DNA from 2 places in the Loigolactobacillus coryniformis subsp. coryniformis KCTC 3167 genome. Region 1 is predicted to be linked to the other one. Evidence: predicted binding sites of a transcription regulator. Region 1 holds the regulator's gene; the other holds the start of a gene.
What was found. The regulator CtsR, encoded in region 1, represses protease genes until heat stress. The targets are predictions, from matches to a motif close to TTGGTCAAAAAAGGTCAAANA.

Region 1 (15,126 bases):
GACTTATTAGCGACTAATCGCAAACAGACGGTAGCTTTCCGTAATGGTGATTTTGCTTCACCAACTTATACAAAATATAATGGCGATTATTATGATAGTACGGGTAAACAACTTAAAAATTTAACAACAGCGCAGAAAAAGTCGATTGATGATATGCAAAACTACGTCACTAATACGCTATCTGCTTCAGACAAAGTGATCAACGGTGATTTACTACGTTTTTATCAACCAGAGGGCTTTAAAAAGGTCATTAAGGGTGCTTATAACTATAAGAAGTCAGCAGCCTTAAAACAGCTTAAAAAAGCGAATAAAAAGCAATCAACTAGTCTGGTTAGCAAAAATGGCGGTAAATCAACGATGAGCGAATATCAAACTGATGCACCAGAATTAAAAAAATAAAATTTTAACCGATAGATTCTTGATGATCTATCGGTTTTTTTATATCGTGAATAGTCATTGATTAGAGTTACAGGTTCTGGCAAACGATTAATTCCGATTTTTTATGCAAAACTAGCTTAAAAAGTTCGGATATAGGTTATTTGAGCCATATAAATTCATTCTTGACGCTACCGCGAAATGTTGATATAGTATTTGTTGTTGTCAGTTATAGCTCATGTCGTTGAAAAAAGTTTTTAAAACTTTTTGTTGACAGATCTTGCTTAACTTGATAAACTAATAAAGTTGTCACTTGTTGAGTTATTCATTCCTACTTGCATAAAGATGCAGAGGGAAAGCTTGATTTAACAAGGCATAACGAAATCGGAAATAAGCGTTTTGAATATTTATTCAAAAAAGTTCTTGACAAGCTTGGCTCGTCATGATAAACTGATTAAGTTGTGTTGAGCAACAAGGTAGACCTTTGAAAACTGAACAAAGTTTCGACAAATCAAATGTGTAGGGTCTTTATTTTTTACCGGCCTTCGGACTGGTTCGAGATAAAGCAAACATTTGCGAAGTCAATTCAATTTGAATTATAACTCGCTAGCAACAAAATCAATTGAGCAATCAATTTTCATTTTATATGAGAGTTTGATCCTGGCTCAGGACGAACGCTGGCGGCGTGCCTAATACATGCAAGTCGAACGCACTGACGTCGACCGAAGCTGCTTGCAGTGGACGTTGATTGACGTGAGTGGCGGACGGGTGAGTAACACGTGGGTAACCTACCCTTAAGTGGGGGATAACATTTGGAAACAGATGCTAATACCGCATAACCATTCAGACCACATGGTCTGAATGTAAAAGACGGCCTTTGGCTGTCACTTTTGGACGGACCCGCGGCGTATTAGTTAGTTGGTAAGGTAACGGCTTACCAAGACAATGATACGTAGCCGACCTGAGAGGGTAATCGGCCACATTGGGACTGAGACACGGCCCAAACTCCTACGGGAGGCAGCAGTAGGGAATCTTCCACAATGGACGAAAGTCTGATGGAGCAACGCCGCGTGAGTGAAGAAGGTTTTAGGATCGTAAAACTCTGTTGTTGGAGAAGAACAGGGACTAGAGTAACTGTTAGTCCTTTGACGGTATCCAACCAGAAAGCCACGGCTAACTACGTGCCAGCAGCCGCGGTAATACGTAGGTGGCAAGCGTTGTCCGGATTTATTGGGCGTAAAGCGAGCGCAGGCGGTTTTTTAAGTCTGATGTGAAAGCCTTCGGCTTAACCGAAGAAGTGCATTAGAAACTGGAAAACTTGAGTGCAGAAGAGGACAGTGGAACTCCATGTGTAGCGGTGAAATGCGTAGATATATGGAAGAACACCAGTGGCGAAGGCGGCTGTCTGGTCTGTAACTGACGCTGAGGCTCGAAAGTATGGGGAGCGAACAGGATTAGATACCCTGGTAGTCCATACCGTAAACGATGAATGCTAAGTGTTGGAGGGTTTCCGCCCTTCAGTGCTGCAGCTAACGCATTAAGCATTCCGCCTGGGGAGTACGACCGCAAGGTTGAAACTCAAAGGAATTGACGGGGGCCCGCACAAGCGGTGGAGCATGTGGTTTAATTCGAAGCAACGCGAAGAACCTTACCAGGTCTTGACATCCTTTGACCACTGTAGAGATACAGCTTTCCCTTCGGGGACAAAGTGACAGGTGGTGCATGGTTGTCGTCAGCTCGTGTCGTGAGATGTTGGGTTAAGTCCCGCAACGAGCGCAACCCTTATGACTAGTTGCCAGCATTTAGTTGGGCACTCTAGTAAGACTGCCGGTGACAAACCGGAGGAAGGTGGGGATGACGTCAAATCAGCATGCCCCTTATGACCTGGGCTACACACGTGCTACAATGGTCGGTACAACGAGTTGCGAACCCGCGAGGGTAAGCTAATCTCTTAAAGCCGATCTCAGTTCGGATTGTAGGCTGCAACTCGCCTACATGAAGCCGGAATCGCTAGTAATCGCGGATCAGCACGCCGCGGTGAATACGTTCCCGGGCCTTGTACACACCGCCCGTCACACCATGAGAGTTTGTAACACCCGAAGTCGGTGGGGTAACCCTTTTAGGGAACTAGCCGCCTAAGGTGGGACAGATGATTGGGGTGAAGTCGTAACAAGGTAGCCGTAGGAGAACCTGCGGCTGGATCACCTCCTTTCTAAGGAATAATTACGGAAACCTACACGATTTGTTTTGAAACTTTGTTTAGTTTTGAGAGGTTTACTCTCATACTTATATTAATTGGACGCTTTTTTTGGGCCTATAGCTCAGCTGGTTAGAGCGCACGCCTGATAAGCGTGAGGTCGATGGTTCAAGTCCATTTAGGCCCATTTCTAATTAATATGGGGGATTAGCTCAGATGGGAGAGCGCCTGCTTTGCACGCAGGAGGTCATCGGTTCGATCCCGTTATCCTCCATTAACAGCGAGAGCTGTTAAACGTTGTACTTTGAAAACTGGATATTCAATTTCTTTGTAATATATAAACCGAGAATTAACACTGCGTTTTAAAGAGTTTTTTAAGAAAGTATTTCTTAATCGCTAAACTCTAACCGTGATACCGTTAGGTATCAAGTAGGTTAAGTTAAGAAGGGCGCACGGTGGATGCCTTGGCACTAGGAGCCGATGAAGGACGGTACTAACACCGATATGCTTCGGGGAGCTGTACGTAAGCTTTGATCCGGAGATTTCCGAATGGGGGAACCCAGCCAACTTAGTCGTTGGTTACTCATAAGTGAATACATAGCTTATGAGAGGTAAACGTGGGGAACTGAAACATCTCAGTACCTGCAGGAACAGAAAGAAAATTCGATTCCCTAAGTAGCGGCGAGCGAACGGGGAACAGCCCAAACCATGATGCTTGCATTGTGGGGTTGTAGGACTGAACTTTGGAGTTACCAAAGTCGTTGATAACTGAGTCAGTTGGAATGCTGAACAAAACAGGGTGAAAGTCCCGTAAGTCAAATCAACGGCTCTTCGTTCAGGATCCTGAGTACGGCGGAACACGTGAAATTCCGTCGGAATCTGGGAGGACCATCTCCCAAGGCTAAATACTACCTAGTGACCGATAGTGGACCAGTACCGTGAGGGAAAGGTGAAAAGAACCCCGGAAGGGGAGTGAAACAGTTCCTGAAACCGTGTGCCTACAATTAGTTAGAGCCCGTTAATGGGTGATAGCGTGCCTTTTGTAGAATGAACCGGCGAGTTACGTTTGCATGCGAGGTTAAGCTGATAAGGCGGAGCCATAGCGAAAGCGAGTCTGAATAGGGCGTTTAGTATGTAGACGTAGACCCGAAACCAAGTGACCTACCCATGTCCAGGTTGAAGGTGTGGTAAAACACACTGGAGGACCGAACCCGTGTATGTTGAAAAATGCTGGGATGAGGTGTGGGTAGCGGTGAAATTCCAAACGAACTTGGAGATAGCTGGTTCTCTTCGAAATAGCTTTAGGGCTAGCCTCGGAATTGACCATCATGGAGGTAGAGCACTGTTTGGACTAGGGGCCCGTCTTGGGTTACTGAATTCAGATAAACTCCGAATGCCATTGATGAATTATCCGGGAGTCAGACAGTGAGTGATAAGATCCATTGTCGAAAGGGAAACAGCCCAGACCACCAGTTAAGGTCCCCAAATTTATGTTAAGTGGAAAAGGATGTGGGGTTGCATAGACAACTAGGATGTTGGCTCAGAAGCAGCCACCATTTAAAGAGTGCGTAATAGCTCACTAGTCGAGTGACCCTGCGCCGAAAATGTACCGGGGCTAAACATAATACCGAAACTGTGGATGACCACTTATGTGGTCATGGTAGGAGAGCGTTCTAAGGGCGTTGAAGGTTGATCGTGAGGACAACTGGAGCGCTTAGAAGTGAGAATGCCGGTATGAGTAGCGAAAGACAGGTGAGAATCCTGTCCACCGTATGACTAAGGTTTCCTGGGGAAGGCTCGTCCTCCCAGGGTTAGTCGGGACCTAAGCTGAGGCCGCAAGGCGTAAGCGATGGCCAACAGGTTGAGATTCCTGTACTAGTTTATTTTGTTTGAACGATGGAGGGACGCAGGAGGCTAAAGGATCCGCACGATTGGAAATGTGCGGCCAAGCAATAAGTCTTGGTGTGAGTCAAATGCTTGCACCTGTACGGACAAGTTGTGATGGGGAGCGAATTTAAGTAGCGAAGTCCTTGATGTCACACTGCCGAGAAAAGCTTCTAGTGAGAAATAAACTACCCGTACCGCAAACCGACACAGGTAGTCGAGGAGAGTATCCTCAGGTGTGCGAGAGAACTCTCGTTAAGGAACTCGGCAAAATGACCCCGTAACTTCGGAAGAAGGGGTGCTGATCTAACGATCAGCCGCAGTGAATAGGCCCAGGCGACTGTTTATCAAAAACACAGGTCTCTGCTAAATCGTAAGATGACGTATAGGGGCTGACGCCTGCCCGGTGCTGGAAGGTTAAGTGGATGAGTTAGTACTTCGGTACGAAGCCCAGAAATGAAGCCCCAGTAAACGGCGGCCGTAACTATAACGGTCCTAAGGTAGCGAAATTCCTTGTCGGGTAAGTTCCGACCCGCACGAAAGGCGTAACGATCTGGGCACTGTCTCGACGAGAGACTCGGTGAAATTATAATACCCGTGAAGATGCGGGTTACCCGCGACAGGACGGAAAGACCCCATGGAGCTTTACTGTAGCTTGATATTGAGTGTTTGTACCGCTTGTACAGGATAGGTAGGAGCCGTTGAAGCCGGAACGCTAGTTTCGGTGGAGGCATTGGTGGGATACTACCCTTGCTGTATGAACCCTCTAACCCGCGCCACTTAGCGTGGCGGGAGACAGTGTCAGGTGGGCAGTTTGACTGGGGCGGTCGCCTCCTAAAAAGTAACGGAGGCGCCCAAAGGTTCCCTCAGAATGGTTGGAAATCATTCATAGCGTGTAAAGGCATAAGGGAGCTTGACTGCGAGACTTACAGGTCGAGCAGGGACGAAAGTCGGGCTTAGTGATCCGGTGGTTCCGTATGGAAGGGCCATCGCTCAACGGATAAAAGCTACCCTGGGGATAACAGGCTTATCTCCCCCAAGAGTCCACATCGACGGGGAGGTTTGGCACCTCGATGTCGGCTCATCACATCCTGGGGCTGTAGTTGGTCCCAAGGGTTGGGCTGTTCGCCCATTAAAGTGGTACGCGAGCTGGGTTCAGAACGTCGTGAGACAGTTCGGTCCCTATCCGTCGCGGGCGTAGGAAATTTGAGTGGAGCTGTTCCTAGTACGAGAGGACCGGAATGGACATACCGCTGGTGTACCAGTTGTGCCGCCAGGCGCATCGCTGGGTAGCTAAGTATGGCCGGGATAAACGCTGAAAGCATCTAAGTGTGAAGCCCCCCACAAGATGAGATTTCCCATTCCTTTATGGAAGTAAGACCCCTGAGAGATGATCAGGTAGATAGGTTGGAAGTGGACGTGCCGTGAGGCATGGAGCGGACCAATACTAATCGGTCGAGGACTTAACCAAGTAGCATGTACGTAGTGTTAGTTTAAGGGCAAAGAAATGAATATCCAGTTTTGAGAGCGCAACGTTCTCAGAAAGTGGTGTGGTGGCGATAGCAAGAAGGATACACCTGTTCCCATGTCGAACACAGAAGTTAAGCTTCTTAGCGCCGAGAGTAGTTGGGGGAGCACCCCCTGCGAGGGTAGGACGTTGCCACGCACTTTTTCATTTGGAGGTTTAGCTCAGCTGGGAGAGCACCTGCCTTACAAGCAGGGGGTCACAGGTTCGAACCCTGTAACCTCCATTTGAGCCGTTAGCTCAGTTGGTAGAGCATCTGACTTTTAATCAGAGGGTCGACAGTTCGAGCCTGTCACGGCTCATTGCCAGTTTTAAATATTTTTGCGGGTGTGGCGGAATTGGCAGACGCACTAGATTTAGGATCTAGCGCCGTAAGGCGTGGGGGTTCGAGTCCCTTCACCCGCACTCGAGAGTTATGCCGACTTAGCTCAGTTGGTAGAGCATCTGATTTGTAATCAGAGGGTCGGGCGTTCGAATCGTCTAGTCGGCATTAATTGAATACATGCGGAAGTAGTTCAGTGGTAGAACATCACCTTGCCATGGTGGGGGTCGCGGGTTCGAATCCCGTCTTCCGCTTTAATAATATGCCGGGGTGGCGGAACTGGCAGACGCACAGGACTTAAAATCCTGCGGTGAGTGATCACCGTACCGGTTCGATTCCGGTCCTCGGCATTATTATTATGCACCCATAGCGCAATTGGATAGAGTGTCTGACTACGAATCAGAAGGTTGTAGGTTCGACTCCTACTGGGTGCATTGAGCGATTAGCTCATTAGTAACACATAAAAAGTTTCGGGAAATAGCTCAGCTTGGTAGAGCACCTGGTTTGGGACCAGGGGGTCGCAGGTTCGAATCCTGTTTTCCCGATTCACATATTTTTCTTGCGGAAGTAGTTCAGTGGTAGAACATCACCTTGCCATGGTGGGGGTCGCGGGTTCGAATCCCGTCTTCCGCTTGTTTTTTTGTTTAAAAATTGAATTCTCGGGAAGTAGCTCAGCTTGGTAGAGCACTACGTTCGGGACGTAGGGGTCGCAGGTTCAAATCCTGTTTTCCCGATTTATTCAACAGTCTAGTTTATGGGCTGCTTTTTTTTTCGCCCAAAAATAAAAACAACGTATTTCTTTGCAATTTTGGTAAATTCATCTATAATAATAGTCAATATTAGTCAAAGTTAAGGGTGAAGACGATGCAAGGGCGAAATATTTCTGATATTATTGAAGCCTACTTGAAAGAGATTCTGGCAGAGTCGGCGCGTGTTGAGATTAAGCGATCCGAAATTGCGGAGTTATTTAATTGTGTCCCATCCCAGATTAATTATGTGATTAAGACACGCTTTACTATTCAGCGTGGTTATTTGGTTCAAAGTAAACGTGGCGGCGGTGGCTATATCCGGATCGAAAAAGTAAAATTACTTGATGATCGTGATATGCTGGATACAATGATTCAACTGATCGGTGAACAAATTAATCAGCGTGATGCATTGTCATTGGTCCAGAAGCTTTATGATGATCAGGTGATCGAGCGTAAGGAAGCTAATTTAATTTTAGCGGCGACCAGTCGTGAGACACTCGCTGTTGCTGACCGTCAATTGGAGGAGCGGCTTCGGGCGCGTATTCTGATCGGTATTTTGAATCATTTACGATACGAACGTGAGTAAGCGAAAGTGAGGGACGCTTAATGGATAATTTATTTACGCCAAGCGCAAAAAACGTATTAGTGTTAGCACAAGAGCAAGCCAAATACTTCCGGCATCATGCGGTAGGCACTGAGCATTTGTTGTTGGCCTTAGTTATTGAAACTGATGGGATTGCTGGCAAAACTTTGCGGCAGTTATCAATCACTGATGACGATATTCGTGAAGAAATCGAACGTTTTACAGGTTATGGGGCTTCGGCTGAAACACAAAGCGATACCTATCTTCCTTATGCTCCTAAAGCTAAACAGATCTTATCGTATGCTGGTGATGAAGCTAAGCGGATGGGTGCCATGAAAATTGGTACGGAACATATTTTGCTTGGATTATTGCGTGAAGACGATATTCTGGCAGCACGAATCTTAACCAATCTAGGTTTGAGCTTAAGTAAAACTCGACAAATAATTTTGAAAAAATTAGGTGTGACGGATACTGCAGCTAAACGGCGTAATGCGCCACGTGGCCGCCAAGCACAAGGAAATAGCAGCGAAGGGACGCCAACTTTGGATTCATTGGCACGTGACCTAACTCAGCTAGCACGCGAGAATCAAATGGATCCAGTGGTTGGTCGTAGTAAAGAAGTACGTCGATTGATCCAAGTATTATCACGGCGGACTAAGAATAACCCAGTATTGATCGGTGAACCTGGTGTTGGTAAAACTGCCATCGCTGAAGGATTAGCGCAGAAGATCATTGCTGGTGATGTTCCTGATGATATGGCCAAGAAGCGGTTAATGATGCTAGACATGGGGTCCTTAGTTGCTGGGACTAAGTATCGTGGGGAATTTGAAGACCGGTTGAAAAAAGTTATTGATGAAATCTATAAAGACGGGCATGTTATCCTGTTTATTGATGAATTGCATACTTTGATTGGTGCCGGTGGTGCTGAAGGTGCAATCGATGCTTCTAACATCTTAAAGCCCGCATTAGCGCGTGGTGAGATGCAAGTGATCGGGGCAACTACTTTGGATGAATACCAAAAGTACATCGAAAAGGACGCTGCGTTAGAACGGCGTTTTGCAACGATCCAAGTTAACGAACCGACACAGGCAGAAGCAGAAGAAATTTTGCTAGGCTTGCGTAGTCGCTATGAAGAACATCATGGTGTAACCATTACTGATGAGGCCGTGCATGAAGCCGTTGTACTTTCGTCACGTTATATCAGTGATCGTTTCTTGCCAGATAAAGCAATTGATTTGATTGATGAATCAGCTGCATCCGTACGCCTAGATGCAGCAAGTAAGAAGACGCCAGAATCTAAACTGGAAACTGAATTAAATCAGTTAGTTAAAGATAAAGAAGCTGCAATTGAGGCCCAAGATTTTGAAAAAGCAGCTAGCATTCGTGAAAACGAAATGGCTTTGAAAGATAAGTTAGCAACTGAGCAAGCAGCTGCACCAACTAATGGTGTGCGTAAAGACGTTAAAGTCACGCCTGATGATATTGCGACAGTTGTTTCACAATGGACTGGTGTGCCATTGACCCAATTGCAAAAGAGCGAAACAGAACGTTTGATCAACTTAGAAAAGGTTCTGCATAAGCGTGTTATTGGACAGGAAGAAGCAGTTTCGGCTGTTTCACGGGCAATTCGGCGTGCACGCAGTGGTTTGAAAGATCCACAGCGGCCAATCGGTTCGTTTATGTTCCTAGGGCCAACTGGTGTTGGTAAAACAGAATTGGCCAAGGCTTTAGCCGAGGCAATGTTTGGCTCGGAGGATAATATGATTCGGGTCGATATGTCCGAGTATATGGAGAAGTATTCAACCTCGCGGCTAGTCGGAGCACCTCCTGGCTATGTTGGCTACGAAGAAGGCGGTCAGTTAACTGAAAAGGTACGGCAGAAGCCTTATTCTGTAGTCTTACTTGATGAAGTTGAAAAAGCCCATCCTGATGTCTTCAATATTTTGTTACAAGTCTTGGATGATGGTTATTTAACTGATTCTAAAGGTCGGCGGGTTGATTTTCGGAATACGATTTTGATCATGACTTCTAATTTAGGGGCCACTGCATTGCGGGATGAAAAATCAGTTGGTTTTGGTGCCCAAAAGGTTCAGCAAGATTACAAAGCAATGCGTAGTCGTATTTTAGAAGAATTAAAGAAGTCATTCCGGCCTGAATTTATCAATCGGATCGATGAAGTGGTTGTCTTCCATTCCTTAACTAAGCCAGAATTACATCAGATCGTGAAGATTATGGCCAAGAATGTGTTGAAACGGCTGCACGATCAAAATATTGATGTTAAGATTACGCCAGCAGCGATCGATGTGATCGCTAAAGCTGGGTTTGACCCTGAGTACGGGGCACGGCCAATTCGACGTGCCATCCAACAACAAGTTGAAGATCGATTAAGTGAAGAATTGCTTTCCGGTCATATCAAAGTTGGCGAGTCGGTGACGATCGGCGCACGTAAAGGTGAGATCACGGTCAATGTCCGCGACTCAGAAACAGATACGACGCCGACCGTTAAAGCTTAAATTGTAGTAATGAAAGTTGTCGCGTAGTTTACGACAACTTTTTTTGTGGCTTCAGATCATGAAATAGTGGTAACGCCTAATTCTTTTTTCATTTCGGCTGTGGTATGCTGAAACCATATATTGATGAGAGAAAGAAGCGAATTTTTTGATTAATCTGATTGCAACTGCAGCTTCGCGTAAGCAAGCAAGCCAACTGCTAGCTGCAGGTATTGATACATTATACGTAGGCGAGGATTATTTTGGCTTACGTTTACCACATAGTTTTGAACGTGCGGAACTAACAGAGCTCGTTGATCTAGTACATCAAGCTGGCAAGAAAGTGACAGTAGCGGTCAATGCGTTGATGCATAACGACCGGATCAATAAAGTTGGTGATTACCTCTACTTTTTAGCTGAGTTAAAAGTGGATCAGATCACAGTCGGCGATCCTGGCGTTGTTTATTTATTACAGCAAGAAAAATTACCGCTGCAATTTATTTACGATAGTGAAGTGCTGATGACTAGTTCGCGACAAATTAATTTTTGGGCGCGCCATGGTGCTATTGGTGCAGTTTTGGCCCGTGAAGTACCTTATGGTGAATTGGTCAAATTAGCGCCAGAACTAAAGATTCCGGCAGAGGTCCAAGTTTATGGGGCAACTTGTATCCATCAATCGGGCCGTCCGTTAGTTCATAACTATTTTAGTTTTGTTCAGGAACATCAAGATCGGGCTGATCGTCAACGTGGCTTGTTTGTTTCTGCACCACACAAACCGGAAACACATTATTCAATTTATGAAGATATTAATGGGACACATTTGTTTGCCAACAATGATCTTAATCTGATGGGGAAGTTACCTCAACTGCAAACATTAGGGTTAACTAATTGGAAGCTTGATGGTTTGTTTGCCGGTGAAGCTGAATTTGTAACGATTGCAAGGCAGTTCGTTCAGGCTAAGCAGGCGTTATCTGCTGGTGAATGGACGCCAGACCTAGCCGCGACACTAAGTGCAGCCGTTGTTGCGCAACAACCAGCCGAACGTGGTTTAGATACTGGTTTTTATGATATAGATCCAAGTGAGGTGCAATAATATGCGAGTAATTACAGATAAACCAGAAGTTTTAGCACCAGCGGGAACGTTGGAAAAATTAAAAGTGGCCATCAATTATGGAGCCGATGCGGTTTATATTGGCGGTGATGCTTATGGACTACGATCACGTGCAGGTAATTTTTCATTTGATCAGATGCGTGAAGGGGTAGCATATGCTCAGGCACACAATGCCAAAGTTTACGTGGCGGCTAATATCGTTGCCCATGAAGGTGATACCGCTGGAGCAGGTCAATTTTTCCGGACATTGCGCGATATTGGCATCAGCGCAGTGATCGTATCTGATCCTTCATTGATCGAGATCGCAATCACTGAAGCACCTGGCTTACCAGTGCATTTGTCCACACAGGCTTCAGCGACTAACTATGAAACCTTGAACTTTTGGCAAGCAGAAGGCTTAGAGCGTGTTGTCTTAGCACGTGAAGTGGGTATTGAGGAGATCAAAGAAATGCGGCGCCATACTGACGTTCAGATCGAGGCCTTTATTCACGGTGCTATGTGTATCGGCTATTCGGGGCGTTGTGTGTTGTCGAATCATATGTCGATGCGCGATGCTAATCGTGGTGGTTGCGCACAGAACTGTCGCTGGAAGTATGATTTATTTGAAATGTCTGGTGGCGAGAAACAGTCACAATTGGAAAATGGCGAGGCTTTTTCAATGAGTGCCGTTGATATGGCGATGATCGAACATATTCCAGATTTGGTTGAAGCCGGAGTTAATAGTTTTAAGATCGAAGGCCGGATGAAGTCGATCCATTACGTCTCCACGGTGGCAAATGTTTATCGGCAAGCAGTGGACAGTTATTGTGCTGACCCTGATCATTATGTTTTGAAGCGTGAATGGGTCGATGAATTATGGAAGGTTGCACAACGAGAAATGTCAACTGGCTTCTATTATGGCACGCCAACGGCTGATGATGAATTATTTGGTAAGCGGCGTAAACGGCCACAGTATGGGTTCGTCGGTGAAGTTTTAGATTATGATGCTGAACGTAAAGTGGCCATCGTGCAACAACGGAATAATTTTGGTGTTGGCGACAAAATTGAATTCTACGGACCGCACTTTACCCATACAGAGCAAGTGGTTGAACGTTTATGGGATCAAGACAATGATATTTTATATCGCGCCCCGGATGCTATGATGATCTGTCAACTGCCAGTTAAACAACCGGTTAAGGCAGGCGATATGATTCGGAAACAGCGGTAATGTATGTTCAATCAGTTCGTGCAATATGCTGATATCTGAGATTTTCGTTCCAAAAATCAGCAGTAGTAGGCTGCATTTTATGATCTGAGCGCTTTTGAAAACACTTTGGGTTGACAATCTTTAAATAGGCGTGTAAGATAAGAATTTGCTAAAAACTGTGGAATAGTCTAGCCTGCGATCTATTGTCCGTAGGCGGCATATATAGAAAAAAACAAAAGTAGTCGACAAATATCGAATGATAGCGTCCTATTTTTGGTTTTTTTTTGCCGAAAAACGACTCAGATTAGCAAATGTAATTTTTATTTAATATTTGTAACAGTAATGTCATATTACGCTAGACGCTACAGAAACCATAGAAGGAGTGAACAATTTGGCAGGCCATTTAGTTAAATACGGTAAACACCGCACTCGTCGTAGTTATTCACGAATTAAAGAAGTGTTGGATCTCCCTAACTTGATCGAGATCCAAAGTAATTCGTATAACTGGTTCTTGGACGAAGGCTTGAAAGAAATGTTCAACGATATCATGCCAATTGATGATTTCGCTGGCAATTTGTCCTTAGAATTTGTTGATTATGAATTATTAGAACCTAAGTATACGGTGGAAGAAGCTCGGCAACATGATGCCAACTACTCTGCACCATTACACGTTACGTTGCGTTTAACTAACCATGAAACTGGCGAAATTAAATCACAGAACGTTTTCTTTGGTGATTTTCCGTTAATGACCGACCAAGGTACCTTTATTATCAATGGTGCTGAACGGGTTATCGTTTCCCAGTTAGTTCGTTCACCAGGGGTTTATTACAACAGTGAAGTGGATAAAAATGGTCGTACAATTTATGGTACAACTGTTATCCCTAACCGTGGTGCTTGGTTAGAATTAGAAACTGATGCTAAAGATATTTCATATGTTCGAATCGACCGGACACGTAAGATTCCGATGTCTGAATTAATTCGTGCTTTAGGCTTTGGTTCCGATGACGATATTATCGGCATGTTAGGTAATAACGAAAGCTTAATGTTAACGATGGAAAAAGACGTCCATAAGAATGCGGACGATTCGCGTGTTGAAGAAGCCTTAAAAGATATCTACGAACGACTACGCCCAGGTGAACCAAAAACTGCCGATAGCTCACGTAGTTTATTGAATGCGCGCTTCTTCGATCCGAAACGTTATGATTTAGCAGCGGTTGGTCGTTACAAGATCAACAAAAAGTTATCCTTAAAAACACGCTTGTTGAACCAAACTTTGGCGGAAACATTAGCTGATCCAGATACTGGTGAAGTTATTGCCCAAAAGGGTGATGTAGTTGATCGTCAAGTAATGGAAAAATTAAGCCCATACTTGGACCGTGAAGACTTTATGACCACCACTTACACACCATCTGATGAAGGTGCAGTTACAGATCCAATGACGCTACAAACAATCAAGGTTGAATCAAAACGCAATCCTGAAACAGTTGTACCGATCATTGGTAATGGTCATATTGAATTAAGCTGGAAACATATTCGTCCTGCCGATATTATTGCTTCAATGAACTACTTCTTGAACTTACAAGAAGGTATTGGCTCAACCGATGATATCGACCATTTGGGTAACCGGCGTATTCGTTCAGTTGGTGAGTTATTACAAAATCAATTCCGAATCGGGTTATCACGGATGGAACGTGTGGTTCGTGAACGGATGTCAATTCAAGACACTAGCACAGTTACACCGCAACAGTTGATCAACATTCGGCCAGTTGTCGCTTCAATCAAAGAATTCTTTGGTTCTTCACAATTGTCCCAGTTTATGGATCAAACGAATCCATTAGGTGAATTAACGCATAAGCGTCGTCTATCAGCCTTAGGCCCTGGTGGTTTAACTCGTGATCGTGCCAGTTATGAAGTCCGGGATGTGCACTACACCCATTATGGTCGTATGTGTCCAATCGAAACACCTGAAGGTCCTAACATTGGTTTGATCAATAGTTTGGCTAGTTACGCCGTTGTTAATAAGTATGGTTTTATTGAAACACCATATCGCCGTGTTGACTGGAATACACATAAAGTTACTGATAAGATCGACTATTTAACTGCCGATGAAGAAGATAACTATGTTGTTGCTCAGGCAAACTCGTTGCTAAACGAAGACGGCTCATTTGTTGATGACACCGTATTGGCTCGTCGTGAAGAAGATAACTTGGAAATTTCCGTTGATCGTGTCGATTACATGGACGTTTCGCCTAAACAGGTTGTCGCTGTTGCTACTGCCTGCATTCCTTTCTTGGAAAACGATGATTCTAACCGTGCCTTGATGGGTGCTAACATGCAACGTCAGGCCGTTCCTTTGATCAATCCACATGCACCATTAGTTGGGACTGGTATGGAATATAAAGCGGCTCATGACTCAGGGACTGCTGTTGTTGCTAAGAACGCTGGTACAGTTGAATATGTTGATGCTAAACAAGTTCGTGTTCGGCGTGAAGATGGTTCATTAGATAAATATGATTTAATGAAATATCGTCGTTCAAACTCAGGTAAGAGTTATAACCAACGTCCAATCGTTAAACTTGGCGATCATATTGACGTTAGCGAAATCTTAGCTGATGGTCCAGCCATGGAAAATGGGGAACTTGCCTTAGGTCAGAACCCAATTATTGCCTTCATGACTTGGAATATGTACAACTATGAAGATGCAA
Region 2 (15,126 bases), 790 kb from region 1:
TAGTCACGCAAAAACCTGATGAACTGGTTCAACGGGTGGCTATCCTCGGTGGGGATGGCGGTAAATTTTATCCGGCGGTATTGCAGCAACACGCCAATGTATTCGTTACTGGGGATGTTTACTATCACACCGCCCATGATATGTTAGCTGCTGGTCTATCGGCAATCGATCCTGGTCATCATGTGGAAAGCATTGTTAAGGCAAAAGCAGTACCGCTGTTTGAACAGTGGGCGCAAGCAGCTGACTGGCATGATGTAACATTTATGGCTTCAACGTTAAGTACTGATCCGTTTACGTTCATTAATTAAGGTAATTTAGTCAAATTTAGATTACAATAAAAATAATCAATTAGTTGGAGGTAAGTTAAATGGCAACCTATACAACCCTAGTTCCACGCTTCTTACGTTATGTAAAGGTCAACACACGGTCCGATCCAGATTCAAAAACGATTCCGTCAACTCCTAGCTTGGTCGCTTTTGCTCACAAGTTGGCTGAAGAAATGCAAACGATTGGGTTACAAAATGTTCATTATTTGGCGAGTAACGGTTACGTGGTCGGTACTTTGCCGAGCAACTTAGATCATGAAGTGCCGGTAATTGGCTTCTTAGGACATTTTGATACTGCTGATTTTAATGCTGAAGGGATCAATCCGCAAATCGTTAAGGATTATGACGGGCATTCAGAAATCAAGTTAGATGCAGCTGGGCAGTTTACGCTGAATACAACTGATTTTCCTTTTTTAGCTAATTATGCTGGGCATACTCTGATCACCACCGATGGCAGTACGCTTTTAGGCGGTGATGATAAGGCTGGGGTGACCGAGATCATGACGGCAATGGAATATTTGATTCAGCATCCGGAAATTAAGCATGGTGAATTGCGGGTTGGTTTTGGTCCTGATGAGGAGATCGGCACTGGTGCTGATCATTTTGACGTTAAGGACTTCAATGCAGCCTTTGCTTACACGGTTGATGGTGGTTCTGAAGGGCAATTGGAATATGAAACCTTTAATGCAGCTGAAATGAAAGTTCATATTCAAGGTAAAAACGTGCACACCGCTACTGCTAAGGGTGTGATGGTCAACGCTTTGCAATTAGCTGTTGATTTTCAAAACGGTTTACCTCAGGCAGAAGTTCCCGAAAAAACTGCTGGTGTGGACGGTTTCTTCCATTTGTATCAATTGAATGGAACGGTTGAAGAAGCAGACATGACGTACATTATCCGCGACTTTGAACGAGATGGTTTAGAAGCACGTAAAGAAAAGGCCCGCCAGTTAGCGGCTAAATTAAATCAGCAATTGGGGTTGGAACGAATCACCCTCGATATTTTTGATCAATATTATAATATGAGTGAAATATTGAAACAAGATATGACTAGTGTTGAATTAGCCAAAAAGGCAATGGAAAACTTGGATATCAAGCCACTGATCGAACCTGTTCGCGGGGGGACTGATGGGTCAAAGATCTCCTTCATGGGCTTACCGACACCTAATTTGTTCGCCGGTCCAGAAAATATGCATGGCCGTTACGAATTTATTTCCGAGCAAGTCATGGCGAAAGCCGTCGATGTGATTCTAGAGATCACGCGGTTGAATAGTCAGAAATAATTCAGTCTTGAGTCTGAGGTAAAAGGGATTGATGCTATGTTATCGTAAGGTGTCGATTAATTGGTTAAAGATGGTCAAAATATTTGTATAGAACATACGTTCGTGATATGATATAACCATCAGATAATTAAAGGATAGGTCGGCGGTGAATAACTGCCGATTTTTTAATCACTAAACCTTATTTTAAAGTAGGAAAATATTCCTTGTAGTTACGTACTGTACGACGGGAATATGCATCATGATTATGTAATGGGAGGTCATATTTTGAATCCAGAAAAATTAACTCAAGCTGTTCAAGATGCCTTGGCTGAGGCACAACAAATTGCGGTCACGCGCAAGCATCAGGAAATTGATGTGGCGCATTTATTTAAATTTTTGATTCAACCCGGTCAATTGGGGCGGAAAATTTATGAAAAAGTCGGCGTTGATCTGAATCAATTTGAAGCGCGGATCGATCAGTTATTAGACGAAGCGCCAGCGGTTGAAGGTAACGTTAAGTACGGTCAAAGTATGAGCCAGAACTTATATCAATTATTGCAAGCAGCTGATCAGGTGCGGGCTAGTTTCAATGACGATTTTATCGCAACTGAAAGTGTTGTTCTGGCGTTAATGACGTTGAAATATCATCCATTGACACAGTTTTTGACTCAAGCTGGGATCACTGAAGTTAAATTACAAGCAACGATCACTGAAATGCGTGCCGGTGAACGTGTGACTTCTAAAAATCAAGAAGCACAGTATCAAGCACTAGAAAAGTACGGGATCGATTTAGTCAAGGCTGTGCGGACAGGTGATCAAGATCCGATTATTGGCCGTGATGAAGAAATTCGCAATGTGATCCGTGTCTTGTCGCGTAAAACTAAAAATAACCCTGTCTTGATTGGCGAACCTGGTGTTGGTAAAACCGCGATTGTTGAAGGTTTGGCCCAACGAATCGTCAACAAAGATGTTCCCGATAACCTAAAAGACAAAACGATCTTTAGTCTGGATATGGGCGCTTTGATCGCCGGAGCTAAGTATCGCGGTGAATTTGAAGAGCGCTTAAAGGGCGTGCTTAAGGCCGTTAAAAAAAGTGACGGTCAGATCATTCTTTTTATTGATGAAATTCATAACATTGTTGGTGCTGGTAAAACGGAAGGCAGTATGGATGCCGGTAACTTACTGAAGCCAATGTTAGCCCGTGGTGAACTTCATTTGATCGGCGCGACTACGTTAGATGAGTACCGTCAATACATGGAAAAAGACAAAGCATTAGAACGACGTTTCCAGCGTATTTTGATTAAAGAACCAACTGTTGAAGATACAATTAGTATTTTGCGAGGACTGAAGGAACGTTTTGAGATTTTTCATGGTGTGCGGATCCACGACAATGCTTTAGTCGCTGCTGCCACCTTATCCGATCGCTATATCACCGACCGCTTTTTACCTGATAAGGCAATTGATCTAGTCGATGAAGCGAGTGCTAATATCAATGTGGAAATGAACTCGCAGCCAACCGAGTTGGATCAAGTCACCCGCCGGTTGATGCAAATGGAGATCGAAGAAGCTGCCCTCAAAAAAGAGACCGATGATGCATCTAAAAAGCGATTAGCTGAACTACAAGGTGAGTTAAGTAATTTGCGGGAAGAAGCGAATAACTTAAAGATGCAGTGGGAAGCAGAGAAAGAAGATATTACTTCAGTCAATGCTAAAAAATCTGAATTAGATAAGGCTAAGCGTGAGTTGCAGGATGCACAAGGCAACTATGATCTGGAAAAAGCGGCCCGCTTGCAGCATGGGACGATTCCTGAACTGGAAAAGAAACTGGCGCAGCTTGAACAGCAAGATCGACCAGAAGATTGGCTGGTTCAAGAATCGGTGACTGATGATGAGATTGCCGCAGTCGTTAGCCGGGAAACTGGGATTCCAGTGGCAAAATTGGTTCAAGGTGAACGGCAAAAGTTACTCCACTTAGGTGATAGCCTGCATCAACGAGTTGTTGGTCAAGATCAAGCTGTTACAGCGGTTACGGATGCGGTTCTACGTTCACGAGCCGGGTTACAGGATCCTAATCGACCTTTAGGCTCATTCTTGTTCTTAGGCCCAACCGGCGTGGGGAAAACTGAGCTGGCTAAAGCTTTGGCCGAAAATTTATTTGATTCAGAATCGCATATGGTGCGGATCGATATGAGTGAATATATGGAGAAATCTTCCGTATCACGTCTAGTTGGGGCAGCACCTGGTTATGTTGGTTATGAAGAAGGCGGTCAATTGACTGAAGCTGTACGCCGTAATCCTTATTCGATCGTTTTACTGGATGAAGTTGAAAAAGCCCATTCAGACGTGTTTAACATTTTATTGCAAGTTTTGGATGATGGGCGTTTAACGGATGGTCAAGGCCGGACAGTTGATTTTAAAAATACGATCATCATCATGACCTCTAATTTAGGTTCAGAGATTTTGTTAAATGGGGTTGATGATCAGGGCCAAATCTCGGCTGAGAGTCAAGCGCAAGTTCGCCAATTGATCCAAACTAAATTTAAACCAGAATTTTTGAATCGGATTGACGATATTATTATGTTCACACCGTTAAGCTTAAGTGATGTGCAAGCAATCGTAGTGAAATTATTACAACAACTTGAACAACGGTTGTCAAACCAAGAAATTACACTAACGATTTCGGATAGTGCTAAGCAGTGGTTGGCTAAACAAGGATATGATCCTGCTTTTGGGGCACGGCCACTACGGCGCTTCATTACCCGTGAGGTTGAAACCCCATTAGCTAAAGAGATCATTGCCGGTCGCGTTGCGCCACATACTACGATCAATATTAATTTGTTAAATGATCAATTGGTGTTCGAAAATAAGACAGCTAAATAAAAAATAAAAAAAGACCGGTGAGTTACGCCGGTCTTTTTTTATTTACTTGTTGTCGCTTTCGTATTCAAAACATGTGGTAAAATGCAAACGATCAATCCGAAAATTGCCGAAATGATTGCCACAGTGACTGGGCTGTACGCCAATGAAGTTACGGCGGAACCGATGTAACCTACTAATTGGCCAAGAACTAATGCCCAGATAACGACGATAATTTCTTTCATGCCGCCACCTCTTTCTACTTTGCTGATTTTAGCATAATTTGCGGATAAGTGAAAGCGATGATTCATTGTTTAGCTGTGATTTTTATAGTGTTGTTGGAAAAAATTCAATCAACTAGGGGAACCTGTTTTCGTTTGTTATAATTATTAGTATAGTAATGATTTTGTGGAGTAACCTTGTGTTTTGACGGTATACTTTTGCTGTAATGAGGGGTTACCGCATATGATTAACGAGTATTCATTTTAGCATGTAGTGCTTTGCGTGAGCGGTTGAATTAAGTCGTCATAATACGATTGATTCAACGCGGATCGTTGGGATTCACTAATGCTGCTTGCTAGTAAATAATTTTAATTGGGAAACTGTGTCAAACAAGGTAGGTCGTGGTGGACTGCCTGCTAGGCGATGCTCAGATCCTGAACATCTTCCTTGACACGCTAGAAAGGATGTGGCGAGTTGACCTTTGTACAATTACAAGTAAAAAGTGCTTATAGTTTACTTGAAAGTTCATTGACGATCGCCGATTTAGTTAAAAATGCTAAGGAGCGGGGGTACGGTGCGCTGGCGCTAACTGATTTTCAATCATTATCAGCTAGTATTGATTTTTATAACGCTTGCCAAGCAGCGGCTATTCAACCAATATTGGGTTTAACCATTGCACCTAGTGGGGTGTTTGCGGCAGAACAAGCTGCGCCATTGTTAGTTTATGCGTTAGATCATCCGGGGTACCAAGCTTTATTAAAGCTATCAACTCAGGTTATGACTAGTGAAACTTTATTATCTTTGGCTGAGCTACAGCCCTATTTAAGTCATCTAGCGGTGATTACCCCGGCTTATGCTGCTGAATTACCAGAATTGGCGGTCAATGATTTGCCGCAAGCACAGCGGTATGTACAACGCTTGCAGGCACTTGCGCCGGCGCAAGTACGTATTGGCGTCAGTTTACAGCCAGAAGGACAACCATACGTAGCCGCATTAAAGCAGTTAAGTCAGCTGAGCAATGTTCCGTTGATCGCCTTAGAAGATGTCCAGTACTTGGATCCACAAGATGCTTTTAGTGTAACGGTTTTGCAACACATCAAAGCCGGTACGACCATAGAAGATACCACGACTCAGGCGGATGGTACCCATTACTTGATGCCAGCAGCACAGGTTGCCGAGCGTTATCAGGCTAATGGTTTAGCAGCTGCTGCAGCTGAAACGACTAAACTGGCGGCTGCTAGTCAATTAGACATCAAGCTACACAATTCGTTGTTGCCTAAGTTTCCAGTACCAACCAAGCAATCAAGCCACGTTTATTTACGCCAGGTCGCTGAAACTGGATTGCAGCAGCGCTTTAGTGACGGTAAGATTCCGCCTGCCTATCAGCAACGCTTGGATTATGAGCTTGGCGTGATCCAGAAAATGGGTTTCGATGATTATTTTCTAATTATCTGGGATGTCATGCAGTATGCGCATAAGGTCAATATTCTGACTGGACCAGGACGTGGTTCAGCGGCCGGCGCTTTAGTTGCTTATGCATTAGCCATTACTGAAGTTGATCCGCTGGAATATAATCTGTTATTTGAGCGCTTCTTGAACCCTGAACGGCATAACATGCCGGATATCGATTTAGATATTCCTGATAATAAACGGGAGCAGTTACTGCAGTATGTGCATGAAAAATATGGTCAACAGCATATGGCGCAGATCATCACCTTCGGGACGTTGGCAGCTAAGCAGGCATTGCGGGACGTCGGGCGCGTTTTAGGGCTGACTCAGTTTGAAATGGCCGATTGGTCCCAAGCTGTGCCTAATGTGTTGCATATTGATTTAAAAACCGCCTATGACCAATCTTTACGTTTGCGTAATTTGGTCAGTGATAGTCCGCGTAATCAACTTTTATTTGCTACTGCCACTAAACTGGAGGGGTTGCCACGACATTATTCAACCCATGCTGCTGGGATCGTCTTAAGTGATCAGGATCTTACTGACTATTTGCCTTTGCAAACCGGTAGCGAAGGTATTTTATTGACTCAGTTGCCGATGGGAAATGTTGAAGCGCTAGGCTTGTTAAAAATGGACTTTCTAGGTTTACGTAATCTTAGTATTTTGGCTAACGCTTTAAATTTGATCAAGTTGCAAACCGGGCAAGTTTTACCGATTGCACAAGTACCATTGGACGATGCGGCTACGTTGGCTTTATTTCAGCGTGGTGATACGGATGGTGTCTTTCAATTTGAATCGAGTGGTATTAAAAATGTGTTGCGTGAATTACAACCAACTAGTTTCGAAGACATCGTGGCGGTCAATGCGTTGTATCGACCGGGGCCAATGGCAAATATTCCCACGTTTATTCAACGTAAACATGAGCAAAAGGAGCCCGACTATCCTGACCAACGGATCGCCACCATTTTGGCCCCAACTTATGGAGTGCTTGTTTATCAGGAACAAGTCATGCAGGTTGCCGCAGCTATGGGTGGTTTTAGTTTAGGTGAGGCCGATAGTTTGCGTCGGGCGATGAGCAAAAAGAAAAAGGCCGTGATCGATGCTAAACGGGATGAATTTGTCACCGGCGCGTTAAAACGTGGCTATACCCGGGAGTCGGCAACTCAAATGTATGATTATATTGAGCGTTTCGCCAATTATGGTTTCAATCGATCCCATGCGGTCGCCTATAGTATGGTTGCTTTCCAATTAGCTTACCTTAAGGCACATTATCCGGCGGCTTTTTTTGCGGCTTTGCTGAACTCAGTGATCGGTAATCCGACTAAAACTAAAAGCTATTTGGCTGAGGCCAAAAAAAGACACTTGACGATCTTACCGCCAGATATTAATCAGAGCCAGTTAACTTATACTGTTCGGCGCCCAAACAAAATTTTATTTGGCTTATTATGCATCAAGGGCTTACGGCGTCAATTTGTTACTGATTTATTGGCGGAACGGCGGTCCAATGGTCGTTTTACTTCGTTGGAGCAATTTTTGCAACGTTTGGCCAAGTTAGATGATAAGTGGTTGAGCATGAATTATCTAGAACCGTTGATTTATAGTGCGGCTTTTCATGAGTTCAATAGCAATCGTGGGGCGCTCTTAAAGCGGGTACCGCAATTGATCGCCAATACAAATTTTAGTGGGCAAAGCGAATTATTGGCGGAAGAATTAGCTTTAAAGGAAGAGGCGGTACTTGATTTAAGCTTGGCGGAAAAATTAGATCAAGAAGAAACTTATTTAGGTGCCTACTTATCTGGCCATCCCGTAGAAAAATATGCCAACTTACAGTGGCTTAAGCCGACTGTGGCGATAAGCGAATTAGTGGCCGGTAAACGGCAAGCCGTGTTATTATTTGTCAAGCGTATTAAAGTTATTCGGACTAAGCGCGGTGAGCAAATGGCCTTTTTGACGGCAAATGATCCTACCGATGAAGTGGATGTCACGGTTTTTCCGCGGCTTTATCGACAAATTAGTCCGTGGCTGGAAAAGGGCCAAGTCATTTATGTGGCGGGTAAAGCGGATGCCCAACGTGGTGAATTGCAGTTGATCGCCGAACAAATTCAAGCGGCGGCTGATTTAGAACAGCAATTGCCGCAAAAAATGTTATTTCTGCGTTTAGAGGCGACTCAGACCACGCAAGTGCAAAAGTTGTTGCAAAAACACAAGGGCGCAACCCCAGTTTTATTATTTTATCCGACAACGAAGCGTAAATTATTATTGCGGCAAAATTATTGGATCGACTTAGCCAGTGAAGTGGTCGAACAGTTAGCGACTGTTTTAGGCGATGATAATGTGGTCGTGAAAGCGCAAACGTTGCCGGCGCCGTGATTGAAACCGATTTAAAGTGAATTTGTGATGAAAAATTCAAAGATAAAGCAGACATATTTTCTGAAAAGTGGTATGATATTGTCTGGGTTTGAGTGCAGGTGCTTGTGCTTTAACAAATTAAACAAAATGCCTGAGGTGAAGAAATGAAACGCATTGGGATTTTAACCAGTGGTGGCGATGCGCCGGGTATGAACGCGGCAATTCGTGCAGTCACTCGGAAAGCAATCCACGAAGGACTAGAAGTATACGGAATCAACTACGGTTATGCTGGCTTAGTTGCCGGGGACATCTTCAAGATGGACGAATCCTCAGTTGGTGACAAGATCCAGCGCGGTGGGACTTTCTTGTATTCTGCTAGATATCCAGAATTTGCTCAAGTTGAGGGTCAATTAAAGGGTATTGAACAATTAAACAAGTTTGGTATTGAAGCATTAGTCGTTATCGGCGGCGATGGTTCATATCATGGTGCCTTACGTTTAACTGAACATGGTTATAACGCAATCGGCTTACCAGGAACAATCGATAATGATATTCCTTACACTGACTTCACAATTGGTTTCGATACAGCGGTCAATACCGTTTTGGAATCAGTCGATCGTATTCGCGATACGGCAACAAGTCATGAACGGACTTTTGTCATTGAAGTTATGGGTCGTGGCGCTGGTGATATCGCCTTATGGTCTGGTGTCGCTGGTGGTGCCGAAGCCGTGATCGTGCCAGAAAAAGATTTTGATATGCAAGCAATTGCTGACAAAATCCGCGCTGGTCGTAACCGGGGTAAGAAACATAGCTTGATTATTTTAGCTGAAGGTGTTATGCACGCTGATGAATTTGCCGAAGAATTAGGCAAATTCGGTGATTTCCATACACGAGTAACGGTCTTAGGACACGTGCAACGTGGTGGTTCACCAACAGCCCGTGATCGTGTTATGGCTTCACAAATGGGTGCTTATGCCGTTGATCTTTTGCTACAAGGCAAAGGCGGCTTAGCCGTTGGTATCGAAAATAACAAGATCGTCGCTCATGATATTCTTGATTTATTCGATTCCAAACACCATGCTGAATTATCATTGTTTGACTTAAACAACGATATTTCTTACTAATCTAAGTAGTTATTCAAAATTCGATAAAAATGACATTAAAGTCTTTTTATAAAAAATTCCAAGGGAGAGATTCTACCTATGAAGAAAACCAAGATCGTAAGTACACTTGGTCCTGCTAGTTCCGACAAAGAAACAATCAAAAAATTGATCGAAGCTGGTGCTAACGTATTCCGTTTCAACTTCTCACATGGTGATCATGCTGAACATGAAGACCGGATGCAACAAGCACGTGACGCAGCCAAAGAAACTGGTAAAATGATCGGCTTCATGCTGGATACTAAAGGTGCAGAAATCCGCACTACAGTTGAAAAAGAAGGTAAAATTGCCTTCAAAACCGGCGATGTAACACGTATTTCAATGGATGAATCCATTGAAGGGACTAAAGACAAGATTGCGGTTACCTACCCAGGTTTATATGATGACGTTCATGTTGGCGGCCATGTCTTATTTGATGATGGTTTGATCGACATGAAGATCACCGAAAAAGATGATGCTAACAAAGAACTTGTCGTTGAAGTTCAAAACGATGGTTTACTTGGCTCCCGTAAAGGTGTTAACGCTCCTGGTGTATCAATCAACTTACCTGGTATCACTGAAAGGGATGCTTCTGATATCCGTTTTGGTTTAGACCATGATATTGACTACATCGCTGCAAGTTTTGTACGTAAAGCACAAGACGTTTTAGATATTCGTGAATTGTTAGAAGAAAAGCACATGGAACATGTCCAAATCTTCCCTAAGATCGAATCACAAGAAGGTATCGACAACATCAGCGAAATCTTAAAGGTTTCTGATGGTTTAATGGTTGCTCGTGGTGACATGGGTGTCGAAATTCCTGTTGAAAATGTGCCAATTATTCAAAAACGTTTGATCAAGATGTGCAACGTTTTAGGCAAACCAGTTATTACTGCAACACAAATGTTAGATTCTATGCAAGAAAACCCACGGCCTACTCGTGCCGAAGCTACTGACGTTGCGAACGCTATCTTTGATGGTACTGATGCAACAATGCTTTCTGGCGAAAGTGCTAATGGTAAATACCCTGTAGAATCTGTTGCAACAATGGCTAAAATCGCTGAACGTGCTGAAAAATCAATGGTCGATCAAGATTCATTTGCTTTGAAGGAATTCAGCAAAACTGATGTTACTGAAGCAATTGGTCAATCTGTTGCCCATACTGCTCGTAACTTAGGTATCCGTACGATCGTTGCTGCTACGGAATCTGGCTTCACTGCCCGGATGATCTCCAAGTATCGTCCTAAGTCAGATATCTTGGCAATTACTTTTGACGAACGCACTCGTCGCGGCTTAGCCGTTAACTGGGGTGTTCAACCAATCGTAACTGACAAGCCTGCATCAACTGATGACATGTTCAACTTGGCTTCACAAAAAGCACAAGATTTAGGTTTCGCTAAAGAAGGCGATTTGATCTTGATCACTGCCGGTGTGCCAGTTGGCGAACGTGGTACAACTAACGTTATGAAGATTCAATTGATCGGTTCAAAATTAGTTGAAGGCCAAGGTGTTGGCGATCAAACCGTTATCGGTAAGACTGTTATCGCTACTTCAGCTGCTGAAGCTAATCAAAAAGCTGTCGAAGGTGGGATCTTAGTTGTTAAGACAACTGATAAAGACTACTTACCAGCTATTGAAAAATCAAGCGCATTGATCGTTGAAGCTGGTGGCTTAACTAGCCATGCTGCTGTTGTTGGTATTGCAATGGGTATCCCAGTTGTCGTTGGTGCAACTGATGCTACTTCATTGATTGCTGATGACGAAGTCATTACAGTTGATTCACGTCGTGGGATCATCTATCGTGGTGCTTCTAACGCAATGTAATTTTTAAATTAAAGCCGTCGTGTTTGACACGACGGCTTTTTTTTGTGCTATGATTAATAAAAGTATGATCAGAAATAAAAATGGTACATGAATAGACTAAATAAAATTAAAGATACCTTATTATCGATTTTCTAATCTGCAAAGTTGAGGTACTGAGGAGGTTTCATGGAAAGTTGGCTATTTTTAGCGATTATTTTAGTGGTCGCTTTTTTAGGTAAAAATCAGTCATTAGTTATTGCATCGCTGGTGGTTTTAGCCTTAAAATTAATTCCTAACACCCAGAAATTATTAACGACAATTCAGGCTAAAGGCATTAATTGGGGAGTGACGGTTATTTCCGTCGCTATCTTGGTGCCGATTGCGACTGGTCAAATCGGTTTTAAGGATTTACTGAATGCATTTAAGTCGCCAGTCGGTTTTGTTGCGGTGGCTTGTGGTGTTTTGGTGGCAATCTTGTCGAGTAAGGGCGTTGGGCTATTATCCCAAAGTCCAGAAATCACGGTGGCATTGGTTTTTGGTACGATTATGGGGGTTGTTCTATTCAAAGGCATCGCGGCTGGTCCAGTGATCGCTTCCGGAATAACTTTTGTAATTATTCAAGTCATGCAGTCATTATCATTGATCAAATAATTAAATAAAAACAGCATAAAGCTGAATGTGAGATAGGAGATATTATGGCAGTAAATCAAGCAATTGGACAAAAAATTTCGGTAACCGTTACCGATGAGAATCAGGATTATTATTTTGCACAGCGGGATGGCTTCACCTATCGGGTGGCTAAATCCGAATTTACTAAAGAACATAAGGTGACCGATGCAATTACTGGGTTTGCCTACGAAAATGAGAATCATGAGTTACAAATCACTACTAAAATTCCACGGGTGCAGATTGGTCGCTTCGATTTTGTGCCAGTTGTAGCGGTGCGCCATGATCTAGGTGTCTTTGTGGACATTGGTTTGCCTAATAAGGATGTCGTCGTTTCGTTGGATGAACTACCTACGATGAAGCAATTATGGCCGGCACGAGGTGATTATTTACTGGTCAGCTTGACTGTTGATAATAAAGGACGTTTATGGGGCGATTTAGCTGATGAAGATCGGTTCCAGCAAATGGCTAAAAAAGCTGAGGCAAGTTTAAAAAATACCAACGTTGTCGGCACGATTTATCGACTAAAAGTAGTTGGCAGTTATGTCTTCACTTCGGAACACTATTTAGGTTTCATTCACCCCAGTGAACGCGATGCAGAACCACGTTTAGGTCAGCACGTTAAGGCACGGGTGATCGGTGTTCGGCCTGACGGAATCTTAAATCTTTCTTTACGGCCACGTGCTTATGAAGCAATCGGCGACGATGCACAAATGATTTTAGCGGTTTTACTGCACCAACCAGAAGGTAAAATGCCGTACACTGACAAAAGTAGTCCTGAAGATATCAAGCAATACTTCGGTATTAGTAAAGGGCAGTTTAAGCGTGCGTTAGGCCATTTGATGAAAGCGGGTGTGATCAAACAGATCGCTGGCGAAACAATTTTGGTTGAACAAAACGAAGAATAAGTGATGAGCGTGAAAGCGGGGGATCAAGATGGTCGATCAGGCGTATGTGAAAAAAATCAAGGCACAATTACATCAAGCTGGGTTCAAATTGACACCACAGCGGGAAGCAACAGTGGTTTCTTTGCTGCAAAACGAAACGGGCCATTTAAGCGCTGAAGAAGTTTATTTGCTAGTCAAAGAGTCTACGCCTGACATTGGTTTGGCGACAGTATATCGGACATTAGAAATCTTAACCGAGTTAAATATTGTTAACAAGGTCAGTTTTACTGATGGATTGATCCGCTATGATCTGCGGCGTGAAGGTGCTCAGCATCACTTTCATCATCACCTACAGTGTTTGCAGTGTGGGAAGATCCAAGAAGTGCACGAAGATCTACTGCATGATGTTGAGCGGCTTGTAGAACAGCAATATCATTTTCAAGTTCAAGATCATAAACTGACTTTCCAAGGCATCTGTGCGGATTGTCAGCGGCGTAATCGGGAAGCTAAAGCTAAGCAAGAATAGAGAGTTGGAACCCTTTTGGATGTTATGACGAATCAGATCGCTGATTTTAAGCGTTATTTATTAGTCGAAAAAGGACTATCGCAAAATACGGTCAGCAGCTATACACGTGATTTAATGAAATTCAAGGCTTATTTAGAACAACAAAAATTAGCTGATTTTAAACAAGACCGGTTTGTGATCCTCAACTTTTTGGCAACTTTAAAAGCGCAAGCAATGGCTAATAATAGCGTTATTCGGATGGTGTCCAGTCTACGTAAATTTTACCGGTTCTTATTGGAAACTGAACAGATCACCATTGATCCGATGCAACAAGTTGACTCACCCAAGAAACAACAGCATTTACCCCAGGTTTTATCGCAAGCAGAGGTCAAACGGCTGCTAGCAGTACCGGACACGACAACAGCTTTAGGCATTCGCGACCGGACTATATTGGAGGTGCTATATGCAACGGGATTGCGGGTCAGTGAATTAACTCATCTGAAATTGGCTGAGCTACATTTGAGCCTTGGGCTGATTCAAACTTTGGGCAAAGGGGATAAAGAACGGTTAATTCCAATTGGTGACGTGGCGATCGAATGGATCAAACGCTACCTAGAAACGAGTCGACCGACTTTTTTGAAGGCAGGCCAAAGTGAGCCGATTTTGTTTTTAAATCATTACGGCCGGCCATTTACACGTCAGGGAATTTGGAAAAACCTTAAGCAGATGGTGCGTGCTGCAGGAATTGAAAAAGACATCACGCCGCATACGCTGCGCCACTCGTTTGCAACCCATTTACTGGAAAATGGGGCTGATCTACGGGTGGTTCAGGAACTGCTCGGCCACGCTGATATTTCGACCACACAAATCTATACACACGTGAGTCAAAAGCATTTGCGTGAGGTTTACGATCGCTATCATCCCCGGGCCTAAGCCTGGTATTTGGTAACTGACAGTAGCATTGTATCGGAAATATTGTTATGATAGGATAGCTATGGTTAGAAACAAGCGGTAAGGGCTGGGAGGTCTAGCATGTTATTAAAGTATAAAACGGACTACGAGAAGATCGCGATGGGTCTTCTTTCCTTTATTCCTGATCTGAATGATGTTAGCCATCTGAAAACTGAGATCGAATGGTATCAAAATGAGACTGGTCGGCAGCTGTTTTTATGGAAAAATACAACTGGTGATCTAGCAGGTGTCGTTGGGGTCGAGCAAAGTAAAGATTATTTGATCGTACGGCACTTGTCATTAAGTCCATCCGATCGCGATGAAGGTAATAGTTTTACGATTTTAGATGAATTAGCGCAGTTATATCCAGCCGATAAATTAATGGGTACGATTGCCACTTCCCCATTGATCGGTAAATGGGAACAACGGCATAAGAAGGATGAGTTTAGTGGCCTTAACGGTTAAGTTACCTGAATTTGAGGGTCCTTTAGATCTGTTATTGCATCTGATCAAGGACTCGGAAATGAATATTTATGATATTCCCATTGTGGCGATCACGTCACAATATTTAGATTATTTGCATTCATTACAACAAGTGCAATTGGAAGTTGCCGGCGATTATTTTGTGATGGCAGCAACGCTAATGCGTATTAAAAGTCAGTGGCTGTTACCACAGCCGGAAGAACCATTACTGGATGAAGACGTAAATAGTGAAGA

Region 2: clpB (ATP-dependent chaperone ClpB) is a predicted target of CtsR. The motif match lies at 1,667-1,687, and genes of this name have one in related genera.

The regions. Positions count from the first base shown of each region.
Region 1 covers NZ_CP017713.1:701,900-717,025, forward strand. Annotated here, with positions in the region: gene LC20001_RS03375 (LTA synthase family protein) at 1-399, shown strand, start outside; rRNA gene LC20001_RS03380 (16S ribosomal RNA) at 1,018-2,587, shown strand; tRNA gene LC20001_RS03385 (tRNA-Ile) at 2,686-2,759, shown strand; tRNA gene LC20001_RS03390 (tRNA-Ala) at 2,774-2,846, shown strand; rRNA gene LC20001_RS03395 (23S ribosomal RNA) at 3,005-5,927, shown strand; rRNA gene rrf (5S ribosomal RNA) at 6,006-6,122, shown strand; tRNA gene LC20001_RS03405 (tRNA-Val) at 6,135-6,207, shown strand; tRNA gene LC20001_RS03410 (tRNA-Lys) at 6,211-6,283, shown strand; tRNA gene LC20001_RS03415 (tRNA-Leu) at 6,305-6,386, shown strand; tRNA gene LC20001_RS03420 (tRNA-Thr) at 6,399-6,471, shown strand; tRNA gene LC20001_RS03425 (tRNA-Gly) at 6,486-6,557, shown strand; tRNA gene LC20001_RS03430 (tRNA-Leu) at 6,568-6,653, shown strand; tRNA gene LC20001_RS03435 (tRNA-Arg) at 6,664-6,737, shown strand; tRNA gene LC20001_RS03440 (tRNA-Pro) at 6,775-6,848, shown strand; tRNA gene LC20001_RS03445 (tRNA-Gly) at 6,865-6,936, shown strand; tRNA gene LC20001_RS03450 (tRNA-Pro) at 6,964-7,037, shown strand; gene LC20001_RS03455 (CtsR family transcriptional regulator) at 7,168-7,638, shown strand; gene LC20001_RS03460 (ATP-dependent Clp protease ATP-binding subunit) at 7,659-10,148, shown strand; gene LC20001_RS03465 (peptidase U32 family protein) at 10,294-11,217, shown strand; gene LC20001_RS03470 (peptidase U32 family protein) at 11,219-12,442, shown strand; gene rpoB (DNA-directed RNA polymerase subunit beta) at 12,804-15,126, shown strand, end outside.
Region 2 covers NZ_CP017713.1:1,487,434-1,502,559, forward strand. Annotated here, with positions in the region: gene LC20001_RS07350 (Nif3-like dinuclear metal center hexameric protein) at 1-308, shown strand, start outside; gene pepT (peptidase T) at 368-1,606, shown strand; gene clpB (ATP-dependent chaperone ClpB) at 1,871-4,465, shown strand; gene LC20001_RS07365 (YjzD family protein) at 4,504-4,686, opposite strand; gene dnaE (DNA polymerase III subunit alpha) at 5,138-8,479, shown strand; gene pfkA (6-phosphofructokinase) at 8,623-9,582, shown strand; gene pyk (pyruvate kinase) at 9,661-11,421, shown strand; gene LC20001_RS07385 (DUF441 domain-containing protein) at 11,587-12,051, shown strand; gene LC20001_RS07390 (CvfB family protein) at 12,096-12,974, shown strand; gene fur (ferric iron uptake transcriptional regulator) at 13,003-13,479, shown strand; gene xerD (site-specific tyrosine recombinase XerD) at 13,504-14,391, shown strand; gene LC20001_RS07405 (hypothetical protein) at 14,491-14,874, shown strand; gene LC20001_RS07410 (segregation and condensation protein A) at 14,858-15,126, shown strand, end outside.